3 regions of the Marinicrinis lubricantis genome follow, and region 1 is predicted to be linked to each of the others. Evidence: riboswitches for the same ligand, from Rfam matches in the RefSeq annotation. Region 1 holds a riboswitch; each other region holds the start of a gene.
The links. Region 1 has a riboswitch for cyclic di-AMP ahead of ACFPXP_RS12855 (ubiquitin-like domain-containing protein). Riboswitches for the same ligand answer to the same signal wherever they lie in the genome.

Region 1 (7,009 bases):
AGTCTACGATTCAACTGATTGACACATATGATTTTATCTATGGAGTGATCGGCTGGCATCCAGTAGATGCGGTGTTTATGAAGGAAGGAGACCTCGAGTGGATTGAGGAATTAACGCGCCATCCGAAGGTGGTCGCGCTCGGAGAAATGGGTCTGGATTACCATTGGGATACGTCTCCAAAGGATGTACAGCAGCAGGTGTTCCGGGAACAGATCCGGTTGGCGAAGCGGCTTAAGCTGCCGATCGTTATTCATAACCGTGATGCGCATCATGATGTCGTGCAGATATTGAAGGAAGAACGCGCATCGGAAATCGGCGGTGTGATGCATTGCTATTCGGGGAGCTGGGAGACGGCGAAGCAGTGCCTGGATATGAATTTTTATATTTCTTTCGGAGGACCCATTACATTTAAAAATGCAAAACAGCCTAAAGAGGTGCTTCAGAAGGTACCGATGGACCGTTTGTTGGTGGAAACAGATTGCCCCTATTTGGCACCACACCCAAATAGGGGAAAGCGAAACGAAACGGGTTTTGTAAAGTTAGTCGCATTGGCAGCCGCTGAGTTAAGAGGGGTCAGTTTTGAGGAAATTGTACTACAAACTGGGAATAATGCCAAAAAGTTGTTTGGAATAAATTAATATATGCCTGTAAAGCGTTGAAATTTCAAGTGAGGATGCAACAAACAATTATTATCTTTGAAAAAATGGTGATCAAGGTGATTTTGGGCGGAAATTAACCGCCAATTTCCGTTTTTACCTGCTTTACACTGGTCCGGAAAGCGATTATCATCTTTTCTTAGAAACTTCATATTGATTCCATTGAACCATCATCGCTTAGTTTCTTTGCAAGAAAACGGGGGACCCATTTTATCGTGGTGAAGACAAGTTACTAGTCTGAATCCACTTTGGGGTGAGTTTGGTGTTGACTAGACACTAATAGGGCTTGCTGCTTAGGCCCGAATCCGACAGCTAACCTCGTAAGCGTGAAAAGGTGAACTGCCTCGCAAAGGTTATGACTTGGACAAAAATCGTACAAGTCTGCGACAAGAGTTCCTCTTTTCGCAGGCTCTTTTTATTTTTTGAAATTCCTTTTTGGTAAATAGACAGGTTTTAAATATGTGAATCGACATCAGCTGATCATTTCCGGAAGTGACAGCACACGTATTTGATGATGACCATGAAAGGTTAATGGAATCACGTTCTCTAGCAAGGATCATCCCCTTAATAGACGAACGGTTGGAATGGATCGGAGTCTATGCACATACATTGATGTCATGGACGAGGATGAGCCGTACCATCCCTTGAAGTGGAAGATTCAATAAACTGAATAGTCGCGTCAAGTATATTGCATCATGCGTAACATTTACGGCGGGACTTTGAAGGAGGGCTAAACGAGTGACGTTTCAAACTCAAAAGGAAACGGCCTCAGTGAAGCGATCATCCGCAATGTCTTTCGCAATTCGATGGAAGCATGAGAACAAAAAATGGTGGTTAATCACCTGTTTCTCATTGATCGCTGTTTCCCTGCTGTTCTTCATTCTGCTTCATGGCACCGACAGCAAATCTGTCACATTAACGATTGACGGAGTGCAAAAGCAGGTGCAAACAAAGGAAGCAACTGTACAGGGGCTGCTGGAAGAACAGTCAGTGAAATTAGGTGAACACGATGTTGTTAGTTTGCCGCTTAATGCAGAATTAGAGCATAAATCCGTTATTGAAATTGAAACCGCTAAGGCTGTACAGGTTACTTCGAGCGGGAAGACCGAAACAAAATATACAACAGCCGATACGGTTGGAGAAGCTTTACAAGACTTAGATATTGCCTTTGATGCAGATGATAAGATCTTTCCTGATGCATCAAATCCTGTTAAGGAGCAGTTAAAGATCACTGTCGTACAAGTCGAAACGAAGGTGGAGGAAGTGCAGCATGCCATTCCTTTTCAGACGGTGAAAAAAGAAGACAACAGCTTGCTCAAAGGCAAAGAGCAGTTAGTGCAGGAAGGGCAGGAAGGCGTTCTCGTTTCGAAGGTGGAGACGACGATCGCTGACGGGAAAGTGGTTTCCAAGAAAATGGTCGAAAAAAACGTGCTGCAGGAGCCGGTAGAAGAAGTGGTTGCTGTCGGAACGAAAAATCCTGTTGCCATTTTGTCGGCGTCCTCGCCATCCGTTGATGAGGTAACGATTGACGGAGTTACCTTCGATTATAAAAAAGTGCTTACGGACGTGGAATTGACTGCTTATGATGCAGGCGCAGGTTCGACAGGAAAAAGCGAGGGTGATCCTGGATACGGTATTACGTATTCCGGCACGAAAGTACAGGAAGGACGCACCGTATCTGTAGATCCTAAAGTCATACCGATCGGCTGGTGGATCTACATTGAGGGCCTAGGCTTCCGCAAAGCGGAAGATACCGGCAGCGCGGTGAAGGGCAATCATATCGATGTATATATGGAGAGCACGTCTGAAGCCAAGCAGTTTGGCAGGAAAAAGGGCTACACTGTCTATGTCATTGGGCCGAATAAACCTTCATAGAGGATAATTCATTGGAAAGGGGAGCAGCCCCTTTCTTTTTTTTACGACCTTAGAGTGCTGAGGATTCACGTAAGCTCTCAAGGTACGGGAATATTTGTATTGGGTTGCAGCGGCAAAATCAGCTAAAGCGGAAAAGGAATAATGAAAATATATCGTAGACGTGTGGTAAAATAAATGGATGAGATGGGCGGATTCATAAAATCATATGAAGGGATCAAAGTATGATCAAAGAAGTTATTGTCGTTGAGGGTAAGGATGATACGGTAGCGGTGAAGAGAGCCGTTAACGCAGATACAATAGAGACAGGCGGTTCAGCCATAGACGAACATGTTCTGCATACGATCCGTCTGGCGCAAGAACGCAGGGGAGTCATTATTTTTACCGATCCGGATCATCCGGGGGAACGAATTCGCAGCATCATATCGGAGCATGTGCCGGGATGCAAGCACGCTTTCTTGAATGTACAGGAAGCAAAGGCGAAAGGGAAGGTTGGGGTTGAGCATGCCTCTCCAGAAGCTATTAGGCGAGCGCTGGAGCATGTGCACACTGCAGAGCCCCATCTTGAAGATGATTCGCCTAGTGCCATTACGATGGCTGATTTGATGGAAGCGAGGCTGGTGATGCATCCAGAGGCAGCCAGAAGACGGGAAGAGATGGGCAAGCTTCTGCGTATAGGAGTTTGCAACGGGAAGCAATTTTTGAAAAGATGCAGTCAGTTCCGAATTTCGAAAGAGGAGTTCGAGGCGGCTGTTCGACAAATAGAGACTAAGGAATGATGGAAGTGACGCGAAGTCAATCGAATGAATTCATTTCGACCCCGACGAGAACAAAGGAAATCGTCAGGAAACATGATTTTTCAATGAAGAAGAGCCTCGGACAAAATTTTCTGACGGATCAAAACATGATTCGGAATATCGTTGCGGCCGCTGAATTAGATGAGACCAAAGGGGCTCTGGAAATCGGCCCCGGTATCGGAGCGCTGACCGAATATTTGGCTCGCGCCGCCGGAAAGGTGACAGCAGTGGAAATTGACCGCCGATTGGTTCCCATTTTGCAGGAAACCTTAGCCCCTTATCCGAATGCAGTTGTCATTCATGAGGATATATTAAAGACTGATCTCCATCAGTTAATGCAGGAGCAGTTTCGGGGATTCGGCAAAGTCAGCGTCGTCGCTAATCTGCCTTACTATATTACTACACCGATTATATTAAAGCTGCTGGAATCGAACGTTCCTTTTGAGCATATTGTTGTAATGATTCAGAAGGAAGTGGCCGAACGAATGACTGCCAGTCCAGGAACCAAGGATTATGGCAGTTTGAGTATAGCGATCCAGTATTATTGCGAGGCAAAGCTGGTTATGAATGTGCCTCGTACCGTATTTATTCCTCAGCCGAATGTGGATTCGGCCGTCATGCGTCTCACATTGCGTCAGCAGCCGCCGGTAAACGTAAAGGATCCCGACTTTTTCTTCCAGGTTGTGCAGGCTGCGTTTACCCAAAGAAGAAAGACGCTGTACAACAATTTAGTCACTCGCTTCTTTTCTAAACAACAAAAGGAGCAGTTAACGGATCTGCTGCACCGGTGCGGGATTGAACCCAGCCGCCGCGGAGAAACATTGTCCATGCAGGAATTCGCAACTTTGAGCGAGGAGATTCGCAAGGAGATGGAGCGTTAGGCCGATGCTCCTGGATATTCCACGCTGCTTCGTTCTGAGACTGAAAATATGGAACCGATCGTGATAAACGACCATATGATAGTCGCAGGAGGGATGCAGCATGAAACAGGGAGATTATTGTGTCCGTATATCTTACGGAAAAGATGTCATCTTTCGAATCGAATATATCATCCAAAATACGGCTGTATTACGCGGTGTCGAGTTTCGATTAATTGCTGATGCACCTTTAAGCGATCTGGAAAGGGTTGAAGGGACGTTCTCGAATTCGGCAGCACTCGGCTATGATTTACGCTTTACCGAAACGAGAAAACGAATGGAACAATTTCGTAAAGTGCAGGTAGAGAAACAAATGCGCACGATGGGTGAGGCGGGTTTGGAATCTTCCTATTTCGAAGTTCCCGGAAAGGTCCTTCATCTCGATGGGGATGCGTCCTACTTGCGCAAGAGCATGGATCTTTATAGACGGCTCAAAGTGCCGGTCGAAGGACATTATGTCGCGGAGAAGGATATGGCTGATGCCCTCTTGCGTTTGTTGCCTAACAGCAGACCGGACATTGTAGTCATTACGGGGCACGACGGAATGATCAAAAGTGAAGCAGAGCAAAATAAGTATCACCTGTCCAGTTATAAAAATTCGACTCATTTCGTCAAAGCGATCCGAGCGGCAAGGCAATTCGAGAAAAATATAGATACGTTAACGGTGATTGCCGGTGCATGTCAATCCCACTTCGAGGCGCTTCTGCAAGCTGGAGCCAATTTTGCCAGCTCACCCGGCAGAATATTGATACATGCGCTCGATCCCGTACAAATTGCCTGCAAAGTTTCGTACACTTCCATACAGGAGAGCGTGAACATGATGGATGTCATCAGTAATACCGTCAGCGGAATAAAAGGAATGGGCGGGATTGAAACGCGTGGAAGTTACCGAATCGGTTTACCCAATATTCAGCATATGTAATGCATGCTTGTGCATATCCATAAGCTGTTCATATTCGCGAAAACCTGTGTCTGAGAGTATGGAATCGCGATAAGGAAAGGTTCATTTTGCATAAGACAATAAATTTGATCATTGACAATCTGTTTAACCGACTGTTATAATAATTAGCTTGTTTGACAAACCACCCTTTTTCCGATATAATAATGAGGAAAGAGGTGGTACTAACATGGCAAAAAACACTTTGCTTGATATTAAGCGAAGCTTGGAATCACATGTGGGATCCAGAGTATTGTTAAAGGCCAACGGCGGCCGCCGAAAGACGATCGAAAGAACAGGAGTGCTGGAAGAGACGTATCCATCCGTCTTCATTGTGAAGTTGGATCAAGACCAGCACGCCTTTAAACGGGTTTCATACAGTTACGCTGATATTTTGACGGAATCCGTAGAAGTGATGGTTTGCAGCGATGATGGACAAGTTCGCATTTCCTATGTACAGCAGTAATGAATGGTGCATAAAGGCAGTGGAAGAGTTTATATATCTTCCACTGCTTTTGTGTTTTCTTCATAAATTCCCTGTATTGTCATCAACGGATATACCAGCTCCATTCGGAATTTTACAGTTCTCGTGGTTGTCAGTGGGTTGTTTTGGAAGTATGCATTTCCTTACGCATTGAAATAATAAAAAGGCGACCACCATCTGGACAAAGGAGATGACCTTATATGAGCCGCAGAAGAAGGTCTGTCATGTCAGACCAATTCAAATATGAGCTAGCTAAAGATCTAGGCTTTTACGAAACGGTGCAAAAGGAAGGATGGGGCGGCATTAAAACAAAAGATGCAGGCAATATGATCAAGAGGGCGATTCAAATCGCAGAGCAGGCATCCAAGCAGCAGTATCAAGCCCAAGCTCCGCAGCAGCCTTACAACAACACACAAGCCCCTATGCAGCCAAACTATAATCCATACCCTCAGCAGGTTGGGCAGTATGCATCCTATCAAGAACAGACGGATCCTAACCAACATATGTCTAGAGGACCTGAATCCTAATAATTTACAATCTGCACAGCTCCAAAGCTGAAGGCTGACCTGCCTTTAGCTTTTTTTTATGGCATTTGATATAGTTATAACAAGCAGAATGTTTGAAAAGGCCGATAGACCACGCATCCGAGGATCATTTTCAGGATCCATCGTATGGTTTGGATCTATGAAGACAAGGCTTTTAGAACAACGAGAAATGTTAATTGGGGAATGTCGGGGGTGACTTCATGAAAATCTACGAAAAGGCTCCAGCCAAAATTAATTTGAGCCTTGATGTACTTCGAAAGCGCGAGGATGGCTATCATGAGGTAGAGATGGTGATGACGATGGTGGATTTGGCGGACCGTCTCGAAATGGAGGAACTCCCTCGGGATACGATTATTATATCTAGTCAGGCCGGCTATATTCCGCTTGATGAAAAAAACTTAGCTTTTCAGGCCGCTAAGTTGATTAAAGAGAGATATGATGTGCGGAAAGGCGTCTACATCCATTTAAATAAAAAGATACCCGTGGCTGCTGGTCTAGCAGGAGGAAGCAGTGATGCGGCAGCCGCTTTGAGAGGGCTGAATCGGTTGTGGAAGCTGCACATACCGATAGAAGAACTAAAGAAGCTGGGAGAAGAGCTGGGTTCGGATGTTCCATTCTGCGTAACAGGAGGAACGGCGCTCGCCAAAGGAAGAGGAGAAGTACTTGAACCGCTTCCTGCACCTCCGCAGTGCTGGGTGGTGCTCGCGAAGCCTCCGATTAATGTATCCACCGCGGAGATTTATGGACAGCTAAAGGCCGACTCCATTCGCAGCCATCCGGATACGGGCAAGGTGCTCGAAG
Region 2 (7,009 bases), on a different contig from region 1:
TTGATCAGGCGAAAACATATTTGCTGACAGGTACACTCGTTGACGTAGAGAAACAAGCGTCAGCCATGTAATGGGGAGACATTAAGTTCAGCGTTTATACGACGAACAGCATGCCGCTGCGTAGTAGAAAGCTGGCGGCGTGTCTGGGATCATCGGAAGAAATCGTTGCTGTACAACGATACGCAATTAGAGGTTATATACGAAGGAGAAGTGTATAGATCATGACAGGACACGCGCACGCGCATGAGCATGGCAAAGGGGACTTAGGCACGATGAAGTCCTATAATGTAGTGGATCTCGTTGTTCGGGAAGATATTATGAAGAAGACGAAGGAATTGGCTGAGCTGATTTCTACTTCGGATGAAGTGATCATGTATCAAAAAGCGGAAAAGCAAATTCAAGCGAACGACAAAATCCAAACTTTAATTGCGCAAATCAAGAAGAAGCAAAAGGAAATCGTCGGTTTTGAATATTTCCAAAATGAAAAAATGGTTAAAAAAATTGAAGCTGAGATGCAGGCTTTGCAGGATGAATTAGATGGAATCCCGCTCGTTCAACAATTCCAGCAAACGCAAACCGACATTAACGATTTACTGCAGTTCGTTGTTCAAATCTTGAAGGACAGCTTATCCGAGAAAATTCAAATTGAAGGTGTTTCTCAGGTGAATCCTGAGAACTGCAGTGATTAATTTCGTTCGATCTCGAATGTCAAAATGGAGGTAAGGAACGTTGGGCATGGAAATCGAAAGAAAGTACCTTCTTCCATCTTTTCCACAGCAGCTGATTGACCAGGATGCGATGAAAATCGTGTCCGTCTTACATATTGAACAAACGTATTTGGCCTTAGTCAAAGATCAGGAACTGCGTGTGAGAAAGCTGGAGGATATTCTCCAGCGAGGGAAAGTGCATTATACACATACGTTTAAACGGGGAAGCGGAATCGCTAGAGAAGAAGTGGAATATGAGATTTCCGCAGAGCTCTATGATCAGCTAGTCAGCTCGCTGAAGAAGGTTCCTCTGCGAAAGACGCGGACGACGGTACTTTTTGAAGGAAGACGGTACGAAATCGATCAATACCATCAATATGATTTGATGACGGTGGAAACGGAATTTGAGAGCGAAGAGGAAGCACATTCGTTTCAGCCTCCGGATTGGTTTGGTGGAGAGGTTGGCGGCGAGCTCGAATATCAAAATAAAAAGCTGTGGGCATCCTTACAACCAGAATAAGATCTCGGCCTAAAGCAGGGAGGAACAGAATTGGCTGAATCGCTGATGATTCGAATAATGTATATTGGATTCGCAGGCTTTTCAGGCTGGCTGTTCTTCTTGCTGTGGCTGCGGCAGGTCACAATCAGACCATTCTATTCCGTTCTCGTCTCGTTATGGCTTGGGATGGCATCTTTTTGTTTATTGGAACTCGGAAAATATGTGATCGATGTCATATGGGGACAAGAAGCAGAGCTGAAGCTTTCAATCCTTGAACTGGATCAGTCTGTTTCGCTGTCGGACGTTCTCATGGCTTTACTGATTGCGATGCTTCTTGGATTGATCTGTGCAGGAATCCTTCGTATGAAACGTTGGAAACCGCTGATGAGCGGACTTCATGTTTCGGATGGTAAAGACAGTCGGGTGAAATGTTTTGTCTTAGACCGCGTAGGCTATGAGATTATTTTAAGGGGCACGGAAAAGGACGAAGCGATTAAGGGGCGTCTGGAGGATGCTGAGTTTTACAGCGAATATGTCGATCTGCTGCTCAGCTCGGTTTCCGTATCGAAGCGGGGACAAGCCTACGAAGTGGATCGGCTGTATGTGACGAAATCGGTCCGTGACGTGATGATCGAGTTCCACGATTGGGAGCTGCAGACCGTTTCACGAAAGCACAGGTCCAAAGCATAGTACGATATATCATTAAAAGGCGACCCGCTTGCCCAAGCGGGTCGCCTTTTTGATGCCTAAAACCACTTCATCTCTTATTGGACTAGCTCTGTAATGAGGACCTGCTGATTTCCTTGCTGCCATTCGCCCTGCAGTCCAAAGTAGGAGAGGGCCTCTATCGGGATCATCATACTGCCGTCTATAATTTGTGCAGGCTGTGAAAGCTGGACAGTCTCGCCGTTCACTTTCATTTCAGTTGAGCCTTGCTTGAGCTTCACGATGCCGTCATTCCATTCGACGAGTGAGGATTTCGTTTCTTCTTCCCACCCAAGAGCAGCACCTTTAAGGATTACAAGTGCCTTAATAGGAATGTACAGCGCATCCTCCTGAGCTACTGGATTGGCCCCCGCAGGTACGTTCTCGCCTTGGTATACGATTTGGATCGAATCGGTATCGAATTGGCTAATATCTAAGTTCTCAACCTGTTTATCGAGGTCGGAGATCATCTTACCAATGGTTTCATCCGTTACTTGATGATCGCCATTAGCCATCGATTGAATGATCCACTCATTGATTTCCAGCGTATGGTGGGATAAGTCCTTGTAGTTATTTGAATCGAAAGTGACCTCTTCCACAGCTTGAAAGTCGAAAATCTTCGCGTTCGGATATTCCGACAAGGTATCCCAAACATACTGCTTGAACTGCTGCTGATTGTTATACCGTTTCGGATTTAACTCGTACCAGACATAATGTCTTAAAACGTGATAGGGGGGATAATAAAATATAAATTCCGTTTCCGGATGCTCCTTCACGAGAGATAAGATGTTAGCATCGAATGCCTTTTTAATCTCTTCAAAATCCTCTTCTGTCTTTACATAGGAGGGTTCTACAGCTTCTGCTCGCTTCAAATCCTTAAGCACGGATTCCGTGCCATAGACGGCATAATAATCCCAGTTATTCAGGTAGTCTAAATTTCTCAAAGTTAAGCTTCCTTGAAGCTTGCCTTTCAATATGTTGATCGTCTGAGTAATGGTCGTATAGTTGAACAAATATTTGATGTCGTTTAGCGGATTCTTATCGTATAAGTAATACGGGAACGGTCCTTGGTCGTCCCGAACCATCGTTTCTCCGCCCTTAACCGAGAAATAATCAAGCCCCCAGATGACATTCTTCACTTGTCCCGTACGGAAAGCTGCTTCCGAAATAAGATGATGCTCATGGGAATAAGAGCCGGACATCGACAGCTTGATGGACTTGCCTCCGAGAACTTCATCTACATAGGAAGGAACGAAATTTTCGGTCATTGAAGATCCGATGATAATCGTATCATAGTCATAATTGCGGGCGAGTCCCGGGTTTTGATATCGCTGCTCCATGGAATACTGCGGTACATACCAGCTGGGCTTACGGTAAAATTGCAGCGGATCAACAATATAAGTAATCAATGCGACAATCGAAACGCTAATGAGTGAAAATACAATGAACCAAATGAAAAAATTACGAGCCTTAGCAGACGATGCGGCGTTAGGTTCGACAGTTGACACGGTTTCTTGTTTCAATGGGTCTGATCCTCCTTAACATGCTTGCTTAAGGCACTAGAAGTTGAAATATAGGAATTCACTGATTTGATTAAAATGAACCAACGACACGACAAAGATAACGGCCGTCATGGCGGCAATCCACCAGGTTGGCTTGAAATTGTCCCGCATTTGGTTCGTATTCTTCATGAAGACAGATACAAGGAAGAAGAAGGCGATTAACGCGAACTGCCAAGAAGGCGTCGTGCTGATCGCAAGTCCCCAATTTTGAATAAACGGTACCAGATTCAGCGTTCCCGGTATGTCGAAGCCATGGAAGCCAAACATTCCTTTTAATACCTTCATCGCCTCGGAAAGACTAGTCGCACGGAAGAAAATCCAAGCGATATTGACAAAGTTGAAAGTCAGGAACCACGCCAAATACTTGTTCATTTTTAGTCCAAACTTCTTCGACCAAATCCGGTGAACGACGAGCGCTCCTCCATGCAGCGCACCCCAGTACAGGAAAGTCCAGCCTGCGCCATGCCAGATGCCGCCGATGACGAACGTGATGAACAAATTGAAGCAGGTGATGATAAAGCCTTTTCGGTTGCCACCAAGCGGTATGTAGATATAGTTTCTAAGAAAACGGCCTAAGGTGATATGCCACCTTCTCCAAAATTCTTGGATGTTCAGAGATTTATATGGAGAATCAAAGTTGATCGGCAGATGGACGTTGAACATGAGCGCTGCTCCGATCGCCATGTCCGAATACCCGCTGAAGTCGAAGTACAGCTGCAGCGTATAGGCCAGCGATGTAGCCCATGCGTCAAAGAACGTCAGAGTGTCTGCCGTATCGAAGCCCGCGGTGGCGATGGGTGCGAATGTATCAGCGATGATGACTTTCTTCGCTAACCCCATGACAAAAATAAAGGTCCCTAGCGTTAAATTATTGAAATTGAACGCTTTGTTTTTACGATCCGCGAACTGCGGCATCATTTCCTTGTGGTGAAGAATAGGCCCCGCAATGAGATGCGGATAGAAGGTAACGAACAGAGTGTAGTTAATGATGTTGTTTTCCTTCACATCTAAGCGGTAAGCATCCACTAAATAAGCGATTTGCGTGAACGTAAAAAAGCTGATCCCGAGTGGAAGAATCACATGCAGCAGTCCCCAGTCGGTACCTAATGCGGCATTCACATTTTCAATGAAGAAATCCGCGTATTTGTAATAGCCGAGCAGTAACACATCCCCGACGATACCCGCCGTTAGCAGCAGCTTGCGGCCAAGCTTGGCAGAAGGGTTGATTCGGGCAAGCAGACTTCCTACCGCAAAGTTGAATAGGATGGAGCCCAACAATAAGGGCAAATAGCGAATGTCCCAGTAGCTGTAAAAAAATAAAGAACTGGCAGCCAGCCAGGCCTTCGACAGAAAGACTTGTCCCAAGCGACCCAAAATAAAATAGACCGCAACGGTTATGGGCAAAAACACCAAAATGAATTCGTACGTGTTAAAAAGCATGAAATTCGCCCTTTCATCATTTCAAAATAAAAGTAAATATCGACATAAAATCCAATTCATTTTACCAAATGCACTGACACCACTCAACAAATATTTTAGGTTTGTTTCATTGAACAAGACGATCTAGAGGCTCAATTGGTTGCAGTTGTTGATGATTTGATAGAACTGGGAATGGGAGGTGGAAAATACCAATATTTATGGGCTTCTAAAAGACTTCTTTTCATGATAATTTCAATACAGCCAAAACTTCTTGTTTACCGGGCCCAGGCTGAATGCTCGGTTGTCGTTTTTATGGATGCCGTTCATCATGGCGCGGTCTTAAGGTCGACAAAAGAAGTACGGGGGACTCCTGCGAAGCTGCGCATTCGCTTGGGGTGAATCGTCATTGGTCCTTTTACGGAGTACATAGTTTAAATCCGTAACAAGGTCCATGCGTAGGGAAAACTCCTTCCCGAATCCGACAACTAACCTCGTAGGCACTAGAGGAGGAAAACAATGAATTTGAAAAAAACAGCGGTAAGATTTTTGACCGCAGGAGTGCTGTTTTCGGCACTTACGGTGAACACGGCGTTCGCCTCCAATCTTGCTCCCTATACCATTCGGGAAAACGGTGAAACGTTTTGGTCGATTTCCAAAAAGTTCAACGTTCCTCTGCAAACGGTTCTAGATGCGAATTCTCATTTGAACCCGTTCAACATTTACAAAGGAATCAAGACGAACATTCCAATGGTTCCTGGCTTTACTTCAGAACGCTATTCCATTCCGGCAGCCGGATCAACATTCAAAATTCAAAACAGTCCGACTTTACAGGCAAACGCATCTTTGCAAAATGCAAAGAAGCTCTCACTGACAGCAACAGCTTATACCGCATCCATTGAGGAAAATAAATGGGGCGCGATCGATTATTACGGTAATCCTTTAAAGCTGGGGACCGTTGCTGTAGATCCGAAGATGATCCCTATGGGATCCAAGCTTTATATTACAGGTTACGATTTTGACGGATTGCCTGAAGGCGGGTTTTATGCAGAAGCAACGGATATGGGCGGTTCGATTAAGGACAATCGGATCGATATTTTTGTGCCGGTTTCCCGTACAAAAGCATTAACCTTTGGCATGCAAGATGTGACCGTTTATATTTTGCCGGAATAATTGGATAACGTCATGAATGGGTATGGGAGCATGAACAGCTGAAAAAAGAACCAGACTGCACACCGTTGCGATCATAACGGAATGCGGTTCGGTTCTTTTTTCGCTGCAGGTCATCTGTGAGACAGCAGTTCGGAAATCGTAACGAATTTAAAGTCCTTGGCGAGCAGGGTGTTGATGATAACCGGGAGCGCTTCGATCGTGCCCGTAAGATCAGAGGTTACACCACCACCTGCATGCTGCAATATAATCGAGCCTGGCCTGATCTGATGAAACACGTTGGTGTATACGCTGTTTCCTGATATGCCTTTCCAATCGAGGGTGTCGACATTCCAGTTAATGATTTTAAAATGGTGATTTGCCGCCCACAGAAGCTGGCTTTCCTTGATTGAACCGTACGGAGGGCGTATATATTTTGCATGGACCTGTGTTATGTTCCATAAAATACTGTGGGTTTTTTGAATTTGTCGTTCAAATTCGGCCATCGTCAAATCGGGGAGAAATGGATGGTCATACGTATGGTTGCCGATTTCGTGTTGTTCTTCAGCGATTCGTTTCACGAGTCCGCGCTGTTTTTGCGCCTTCGTCCCGACGATAAAAAAAGTGGCCCTTACATTGTACTTTTTTAGGATATCCAGGATCTGCGGTGTGAATCGGATGTCCGGCGCATCGTCAAAGGTCAAAGCAATTTCCTTTCGGTTCGGGTTTCCATGAAATATAAATACATCCGGATATTTTAGCTTTAGCTTGCTCAGCACAGCTGATTCATTTTCATCATTAAAGCTGGCTTGTATGTCATCTTCTGGCTGCATCTCAGGAATGGCTGCTTGCGCAACAGATAAAGCTGGAAAGGGAACGGAAATGGCTGCAGTACATAGCATAACACCCAATAACAGCATTCGTTTCAACATGCCTATACCTCCTTACATTCTATGATTTCTCAAGGATGC
Region 3 (7,009 bases), on a different contig from region 1:
AGCCAAGATTCATCGACGTGCTCCTCATGATGCTCCTTGTGCCGCTTCTTCATTCATCGTCTCCCCCTTCGAGTCCGCTTCTTCTAATGATTTTCTTTCTTCAGGGGTTAAGAAGACGGACAATTTTTGACTGATGGCAATGGTTGAGACACCAGACTGAATGGAAAGAAGACCTTCTACAATCATCAGCTTCATGTCGACTTCCTTTTTGGACAGCCGTTTTAGCTTGTTCGCTATAGGGTGCCATAGAACGTAACCAGAGAAAATACCGAAAAGCGTAGCAACGAAAGCAGCTGCGATCGAATGACCTAATTTTTCGATATCGGTCAAGTTCCCAAGCGCTGCAATCAAACCAACCACGGCCCCTAGTACTCCCAGTGTCGGAGCATATGTACCAGCTTGGGTAAAGATGCTTGCGCCGACCCGGTGGCGATCCTCCATCGCGGAGATGTCTTCCATCAGAACGTCTCTTACAAAATCGTGATCATTGCCGTCAATGATCATCCGCATGCCGCCTTTGAGGAAAGCATCGTCGATTTCATCAACTCGGCTCTCTAATGCAAGAAGTCCTTCTCTGCGTGTAATGGAAGCCCATTCGACAAACAGATTGATCAGTTCCTTTTTGGAAAGCAGTTTAGGCTGTGCGAAGACCAGTTTAAACAATTTTGGCACGTTTTTTAGATCTGACATTGGGAACGCCATCAATACGGCTGCGGCTGTTCCGACGAAGATAATTAAGATCGCCGCATAGTTCAACAGAACGGAGATATCCGCGCCTTTCATGACCATCCCGACACCGACGGCGATAATCGCAAGTATGATTCCAAAAACAGATGATTTCTCCATAGCTACTCTCCTTTATTTGTACCTGCAAAGCGGAATGCAGGCTGTACTTCTTTGAAAACGATTTTAACATGGGGTATTCGACAAAAACATACGCAATGTGCTGTAATCTGCACTCTTCATTGTTATCGGCAAAATGTAAGAAATTCTTAAGAGGAACTTCACGCAAGTAACTCTAAAATTCGACAGGAAAGAGATGGTTATTGGACCTGTGAATGAGAGATGCTGGGGATTGTCCTATTTTGCAATACATGAGAACAAAATGGTATGTTAGTACCAACAAGAAAAACCAAAGGAGGTGCTGGAAGGATGGGTGTTAAGTTTGGAAGAGAGTATGAACAAATTCATCAAGAACTGACCGAGGCCATTTCGAAAATAGATAAATTTTATGAGATGTTTGAAATGTCAGAATTCCATTGGTCGCATCTTGCAGAAGATGAACAACATAAATGTGCGGCGACATTGGCTGATGATATTTTCTATGCATTGGGTGAGGATCCTGAAATAGAGGTCGGAAGCGGTAAAATTACTTACGTTCATCAGCTTCACCACATCACGGTGCACGATGGACAGGATTTACGAGTCATCTCCTTAATATGAGACGAAACCGCTTCGGCTGAAGCGGTTTTTTATATGGAATAAATCAGGATGGTATGGGAAAAACTTCAATAGCAACTTTGCTTTGTCGTACGCGTATCCATACATAACAGTCCAGTAACGGAAAAAACAACATGATGGTGGGAGGAGTAATTAATGAAAAACGCCGTTGCTTTGTTGCTGCTTATCGCACTGATCACATTCCCAGCTTGTTCCTCATTCCATAATAACTCGAATGAACAAGGCATTTCGCTGACCAACGAGCAGGCCGTTCCGAATGAAAATGCCGATTCGGGAGCAACGGATGAGCAGATTGTGACGGAAAGGGCGATGGAAGCCGTACAGTTATTGAAGGAACAAAATTTTAATCAGCTGTCCAGCATGGTCCATCCGGAAAAAGGGGTTCGATTGAGTCCATACGCTTTCGTGTATTTGGATCAGGACATTACGCTTTCCGCTGATCAATTGGTCTCCGAGAGCGTTAGTAGGGAAATGAGGGTTTGGGGACATTATGATGGATCGGGAGAGCCGATTGAAGCGACTTTTAGCGGATACTATGAGCAATTTATATTTGATGTAGACTTTTCACAGCCAGATGAAACGAGCTTCAACCGCAGAATCGGACAAGGGACGACTGCCAACAATGCGTTTGAGGCTTATCCTGAAGCGCACATCGTGGAATTCCATATTCGGGGAATCGAAGAGGAAGCAGAGGGAATGGATTGGAGAAGTCTCCGCCTTGCCTTTGAACAACTGGACGGTACTTGGTATCTCGTTGGAATCATTCACGATCAATGGACGATATAATCGGGCAGGCGGTTCGTTATGAACAAAAAACACAGCTCCCTTGGAGCTGTGTTTTTTGTCTGTTATGTAGATCATATACATTCATATTCTATTGTTGCGGTTGTTCCACAGCGATCCGGTCATACAGGTATTTACCCAGCACTCGGCGGGCTTTCACATAACGCTGAGCATAGTACTTCTCGCTCATATCGCTGATGATGACGCCGTCATCAGTAGCAGAATGAACGAATTTGTTATTGCCTAGGTAAATCCCAACATGGGAGATGCCATCTCCGCTCGTGTTGAAGAACACAAGATCGCCTGCACGTAAATCCTTCTTCTCCACAGGGTTTCCTTTGGAGGCCTGTGCACTGGAAGAATGAGGTAGTTCGATGTCGAATTGCTTGAATACGTATTGAGTGAAACCGGAGCAATCGAAGCCTTTGGTTGTCGTTCCAGCCCATTCGTAATCTGTTCCCAGCAATTCGTCTACGGTTTCTTCCAGCGGTGATGCTGCCCATGCACTGCTAGAAAATGCAAGCAGCAGCACGATCGATAGCACCATGATGCTATATTTTTTCAAAGCAAAATACCCCTTCCGATGCCTGCGAGGTTAGCTTATGGGTTCGGTCGAAGGTTCCCTAAGGCTCTGAACATCAAGCCTATTCACCCGAAGTGGTTCCCCCGTTTCCCTGATTCCAGGGAATTCGGCAGTATATTTTCACAAAGAAGAGGTATTCGCCCTTAAATTGCAATTTCCTTCTTTTTCACTCGAAAAAAATTTCATCTTGTTGAAACTTGCTTTAGTTTTTCACGTTATAAGGCGAGAAAATCATTGCTGGTGATTCATTTTCCAAAGCTCATAGTGCGAGCCGATTTCCCAAAATCGAAATAATACGCGGACGAGATGGTAGACCTGATATAAAATGACTGCAAGCAGTCCTGCCCAAAGCCACGAGGCCAGGAAATACAAGGATGTAGCGGCAATCACTACGCCAAAGACCGCAGCGCTAATAAGAGCGGATCGGTGCAGCATGGTCGACAAGGAAGTGATGCCTTTGAGCAGCTCAGTTTCAGTCAGTAATCTGAACTGGTTGTACATGAAGATAAGCTTCAAAAAGATGAGATACACCAAGTAAAGTGCGAAAGTCAGCCAAACCTCCTCCAAGTACGGCAGCAGCTCATAGTGCGTTTGCAGCTTGCCGATCCATAAAGGGAGAAGCCAGTAGAGAGGGGCAGCTGTCAGCACTACCCTGAGTCCATAATATAAAGCGAACACTTTAGCATATTTTTGGACACCTTTTCGGAAGGAACGGCGCTGTCTGTGGCCTGTCACGTGGAAGGTGTAAAATAATCCGGATTGAAGAATCGGCGTGAGTACCATTCGAAGGAGAAGCAGCCCTCCTAATCCCCATAAATACGGTTCAATCATATCGGTTTTTGTCAGGCGAAAATGAAATTCAAGCCAGTACAGCTTCAGATCCATAGGGTTCAGGACATCGCCTGGATACCTCTGCAGAATGGGCACCGTAATCGATCGAATTAAACGGTAAAGGAAGAAGCCCCAGATGAAATGATAAAAGTAAAACATCAGTATTAATAAAGGGTGCCCGTAAGCTGTTCGCCAGCCGCGTAATAGTAACTGCTTCAAAACGTGTCACCTCACCATCCCAGTAGTCCAAATATAAATTCTAATGCTTGCGCAGTGCCGATATTCCATTTGGTTTCTTCTTCCTTCGGAACTTCCGCCTTCATGAAATTGTTGATTCGGAGGTTCTCCAGGGTTTGTTCGTAGGATCGATCCAGTCCCGCCCAAGACAGCGGTGCTGAATGAGTAAAGCGAAACACGAACTGCTTTTCTTTGCCTTCCCAGAGTTTGGTGACCTCCGTCCCGTCGTCAAATCGGAATAGAATGGATACTGGAATATAGCTGCCGCCGTTTCTTGTAATGGTGACGGAAGACTCGTAGGCTTTTTGTCCGTTTTGCTGAACGACTTTCGTATCGATTTGTTCGATACGATAATCCACCATTTGTCCGTCGAAAACAAATTGTTCAAAGAATTGATCCCATTCCTTTTTGGTGACTTGCTCGAGTACCGTTTGAAAGCTGGTACTGTCCGGATGTTTAAACTTCCATCGCTGAAAATAGGATCGGAGCACCTGCTGCATTTTGTTCTCTCCGATTTCATCCTCTATGGCCAGTAAAATCAGCTTGGCTCTTGTGTACACATTGTCTGCGTAATGCTGATGGTTGTCATAATGCCATGAATCCAGCTTTAATGGAGCGGGATTGGTCATATAAATCGATTCGACCGGCGTAACAGGCGAAATATCAAATTCCTTCTCCATGACTTTATCCTCGGCATATGAAGTGAACCCCTCATCCAGCCAGGCTTCTTCAAATTCATTGCTGGCCACCATGCCATACCAGTATTGATGACCAATCTCGTGGACGATGACGCGCTCCAGCTCATAACCAGGATTGGCCTCATCGGCTGCCCACCCTGTAATGAGTGTCGGATATTCCATGCCTCCCGCACCGTTTGCCCCGGCAGGAGGGACGACAATCGATAAGGTCGAGTAAGGATATGTACCATACCACTTGCTGTAGCTGCTTATCGCTTTTTTGGCTGCGTAGAAGTAGCGGTCTTTCAGCTCTTTGTGAGAAGGATCCAAATATAGCTTGATTTTCATGCCTGGTACCGCTGAGGAAGAGAACGACATTTCTTCATAAAGAAAGTTGGGAGAAGCCGCCCATGCAAAGTCGTGTACGTCGTCGGCGTAGAAGTGGTAGATTTTACGGTTTTCGGCTACTTTGGTCTTCGAGGCAGGGAAGCCCGTTGCGGCAACGATGTAATTAGAAGGGACGTTGATTTTGACATTATAGATTCCGAAGTCGGAATAAAATTCCGAATTGCCGTGATATTGGTGCAGATTCCACCCTTCATCCGTCCGCCCTCTGGTGCCTTTCGGTTCATATACCGCGATTTTTGGGAACCATTGACCCGCCATAATAAAGTCATCCGCATAACCCATGCGGGCATAGACGCGAGGAAGCTCTACTTCAAATCCGATTTGCAAAGTGAGTTTCTCGTTAGGCTGTACATCGTCCGGCAAACGAACCTTCAGCAACGTATGGTCGTCCGGATTTTCGTCATCCGGCTGCACATACTGGACTCTATGCTTCAGCTCATCTCCGTCTGTCGTTTGGATCGACGTGATTTGTATGCCTCCGAATGAGTCTTCCTGCATTTTATCAGCTCTAAGCTGTCCCCCGGATTCCTTATAGAAGGTGGTGTTCTTCGATTCAAAGGCATTGGCATACAGATGCAAATACACTTCCCTTACAGGCTCTGAACCGGGGTGCTTCCATGTGAGAGTCTCTGTACCGATTAACGATTTATCCTGTTCGTTCAGCTCCACATTCAGATGGTACTCGACAATCCGCTGACTTAGTGCGACTGGTTTGGGCTTCTCAGGGGTAATGACCGTATCCGGTGCGGGCGGAACGTTATTCAGTCCCATCCCTTGTCCTGGCTGCTGCGTGATCGGTGCATTTTGGTAGGCAGCTTGTTCAGGCTTGGCCTCAGGCACAACATAAGAAAGCACCGCAGCGGTGAGGAGGATTACCACGGCCGGAAATACGAATTTTTTTCGCAGCTTTAAGCTCGATTCCTTCATCCATTTCACCTCGTTGACAAGCATCTGTTGCATGTATATGCGGGACAAGAATAGATTAGTCTCGGGAATGAAAACTTCTTGTGCAAAAAGATGAATTGTAGGGGGGTTATCAGCTATAATGGTAGAAAAGCGTAGAGTGAAGGGTGCGAAATGATGGATAACAAAAAGCTTTCACTGAATATTATTTCAACGAAAAAAAACGCACATCAAGGGTTTGGCTCGGGTATGATCGACTTGAGCAATTTATCCAGTGTGATTATTGATGGCGACGAGGCGTATATTGACTTAGGCGCATTGCACGCCAAGAGCAAGGTGGAGCGGAGAATCAAATTTCTGACAGAACGCTCAGAGGTTCCAAACGGTCGGACGGTGTGGCTCGTCTGGGTGGCGGTAGATCGCACGGAGCAAGGCGCCTATTATGCCGGATTAACCGCATGCGAGATGTTGATCGACACGGAGGCGAGAAGAGGATGGAAAATTCTTGCCCAGCACGTGAATTTGATGGACCGCGCACTAAAGAGAAAAGTCATTCTTGATGGTTTGGGCACGAAGGAGAAAGGGCTTCTTCGTCAAGTATTGATCGACAACAATGCAGATATATGGGAACGGACACCGCAGGAAATTAAAGATCAGCTCGAAGGTGAAGGGTCTGAGCAGCAGTGATTTCTTGGAGGCAATCCAACGATTTCTTTGAATGATTGTTCGAACGAAAGTAATTCATTTTCGTTTGAACGCGAAGGTAGAAGAGTAAAGGAAATCCAACGATTTCTTTGAATGATTGTTCGAACGAAAGTAATTCGTTTTCGTTCGAACGCGAAGGTAGAAATCGTTGGATAGGGTTGTACGTTCGAAATTTTTCATATAAAATGGTGAAAGATGTTTCGGCATCACACACTAGGACAGAAAAGAGGCAGGCGCTCTGAGCGTCTGCCTCTTTTCGCTTGTTTAGCGGTGCATTAATCATTCCACCAACGCTTCAAATCCTCCAGCCAAGATCGCTGCTTTTGGGACTCGTCTGTGACCTCAGGGTCTTCTGCGGGTGGTTCGGGACTGTGTGCAGTACAATATTCGGAAGGTTCCGTCCCGCGAACGAAAGCCTCCA

Region 2: it holds a riboswitch for cyclic di-AMP, as region 1 does, so the genes downstream of both, ACFPXP_RS06905 (3D domain-containing protein) here and ACFPXP_RS12855 (ubiquitin-like domain-containing protein) in region 1, are expected to answer to the same signal.
Region 3: it holds a riboswitch for cyclic di-AMP, as region 1 does, so the genes downstream of both, ACFPXP_RS21880 (C40 family peptidase) here and ACFPXP_RS12855 (ubiquitin-like domain-containing protein) in region 1, are expected to answer to the same signal.

Annotation. Positions count from the first base shown of each region.
Region 1 is NZ_JBHSQV010000158.1:11,392-18,400, forward strand. It holds gene ACFPXP_RS12850 (TatD family hydrolase) at 1-638, shown strand, start outside; cyclic di-AMP (ydaO/yuaA leader) riboswitch at 821-998, shown strand; gene ACFPXP_RS12855 (ubiquitin-like domain-containing protein) at 1,395-2,531, shown strand; gene rnmV (ribonuclease M5) at 2,753-3,307, shown strand; gene rsmA (16S rRNA (adenine(1518)-N(6)/adenine(1519)-N(6))-dimethyltransferase RsmA) at 3,304-4,206, shown strand; gene yabG (sporulation peptidase YabG) at 4,307-5,164, shown strand; gene veg (biofilm formation stimulator Veg) at 5,370-5,645, shown strand; partial or broken gene ACFPXP_RS12880 (small, acid-soluble spore protein, alpha/beta type) at 5,864-6,034, shown strand; gene ispE (4-(cytidine 5'-diphospho)-2-C-methyl-D-erythritol kinase) at 6,409-7,009, shown strand, end outside.
Region 2 is NZ_JBHSQV010000036.1:23,943-30,951, reverse strand. It holds gene miaB (tRNA (N6-isopentenyl adenosine(37)-C2)-methylthiotransferase MiaB) at 1-71, shown strand, start outside; gene ACFPXP_RS06930 (RicAFT regulatory complex protein RicA family protein) at 222-689, shown strand; gene ACFPXP_RS06925 (CYTH domain-containing protein) at 736-1,227, shown strand; gene ACFPXP_RS06920 (hypothetical protein) at 1,258-1,896, shown strand; gene ACFPXP_RS06915 (copper amine oxidase N-terminal domain-containing protein) at 1,971-3,434, opposite strand; gene ACFPXP_RS06910 (MBOAT family O-acyltransferase) at 3,471-4,913, opposite strand; cyclic di-AMP (ydaO/yuaA leader) riboswitch at 5,219-5,406, shown strand; gene ACFPXP_RS06905 (3D domain-containing protein) at 5,409-6,062, shown strand; gene ACFPXP_RS06900 (polysaccharide deacetylase family protein) at 6,173-6,970, opposite strand.
Region 3 is NZ_JBHSQV010000186.1:135,807-142,815, forward strand. It holds gene motB (flagellar motor protein MotB) at 1-53, opposite strand, end outside; gene motA (flagellar motor stator protein MotA) at 25-846, opposite strand; gene ACFPXP_RS21870 (hypothetical protein) at 1,153-1,443, shown strand; gene ACFPXP_RS21875 (hypothetical protein) at 1,597-2,247, shown strand; gene ACFPXP_RS21880 (C40 family peptidase) at 2,336-2,809, opposite strand; cyclic di-AMP (ydaO/yuaA leader) riboswitch at 2,814-2,949, opposite strand; gene ACFPXP_RS21885 (hypothetical protein) at 3,059-3,877, opposite strand; gene ACFPXP_RS21890 (M1 family metallopeptidase) at 3,889-5,907, opposite strand; gene ACFPXP_RS21895 (YwhD family protein) at 6,058-6,570, shown strand; gene ACFPXP_RS21900 (transglycosylase domain-containing protein) at 6,864-7,009, opposite strand, start outside.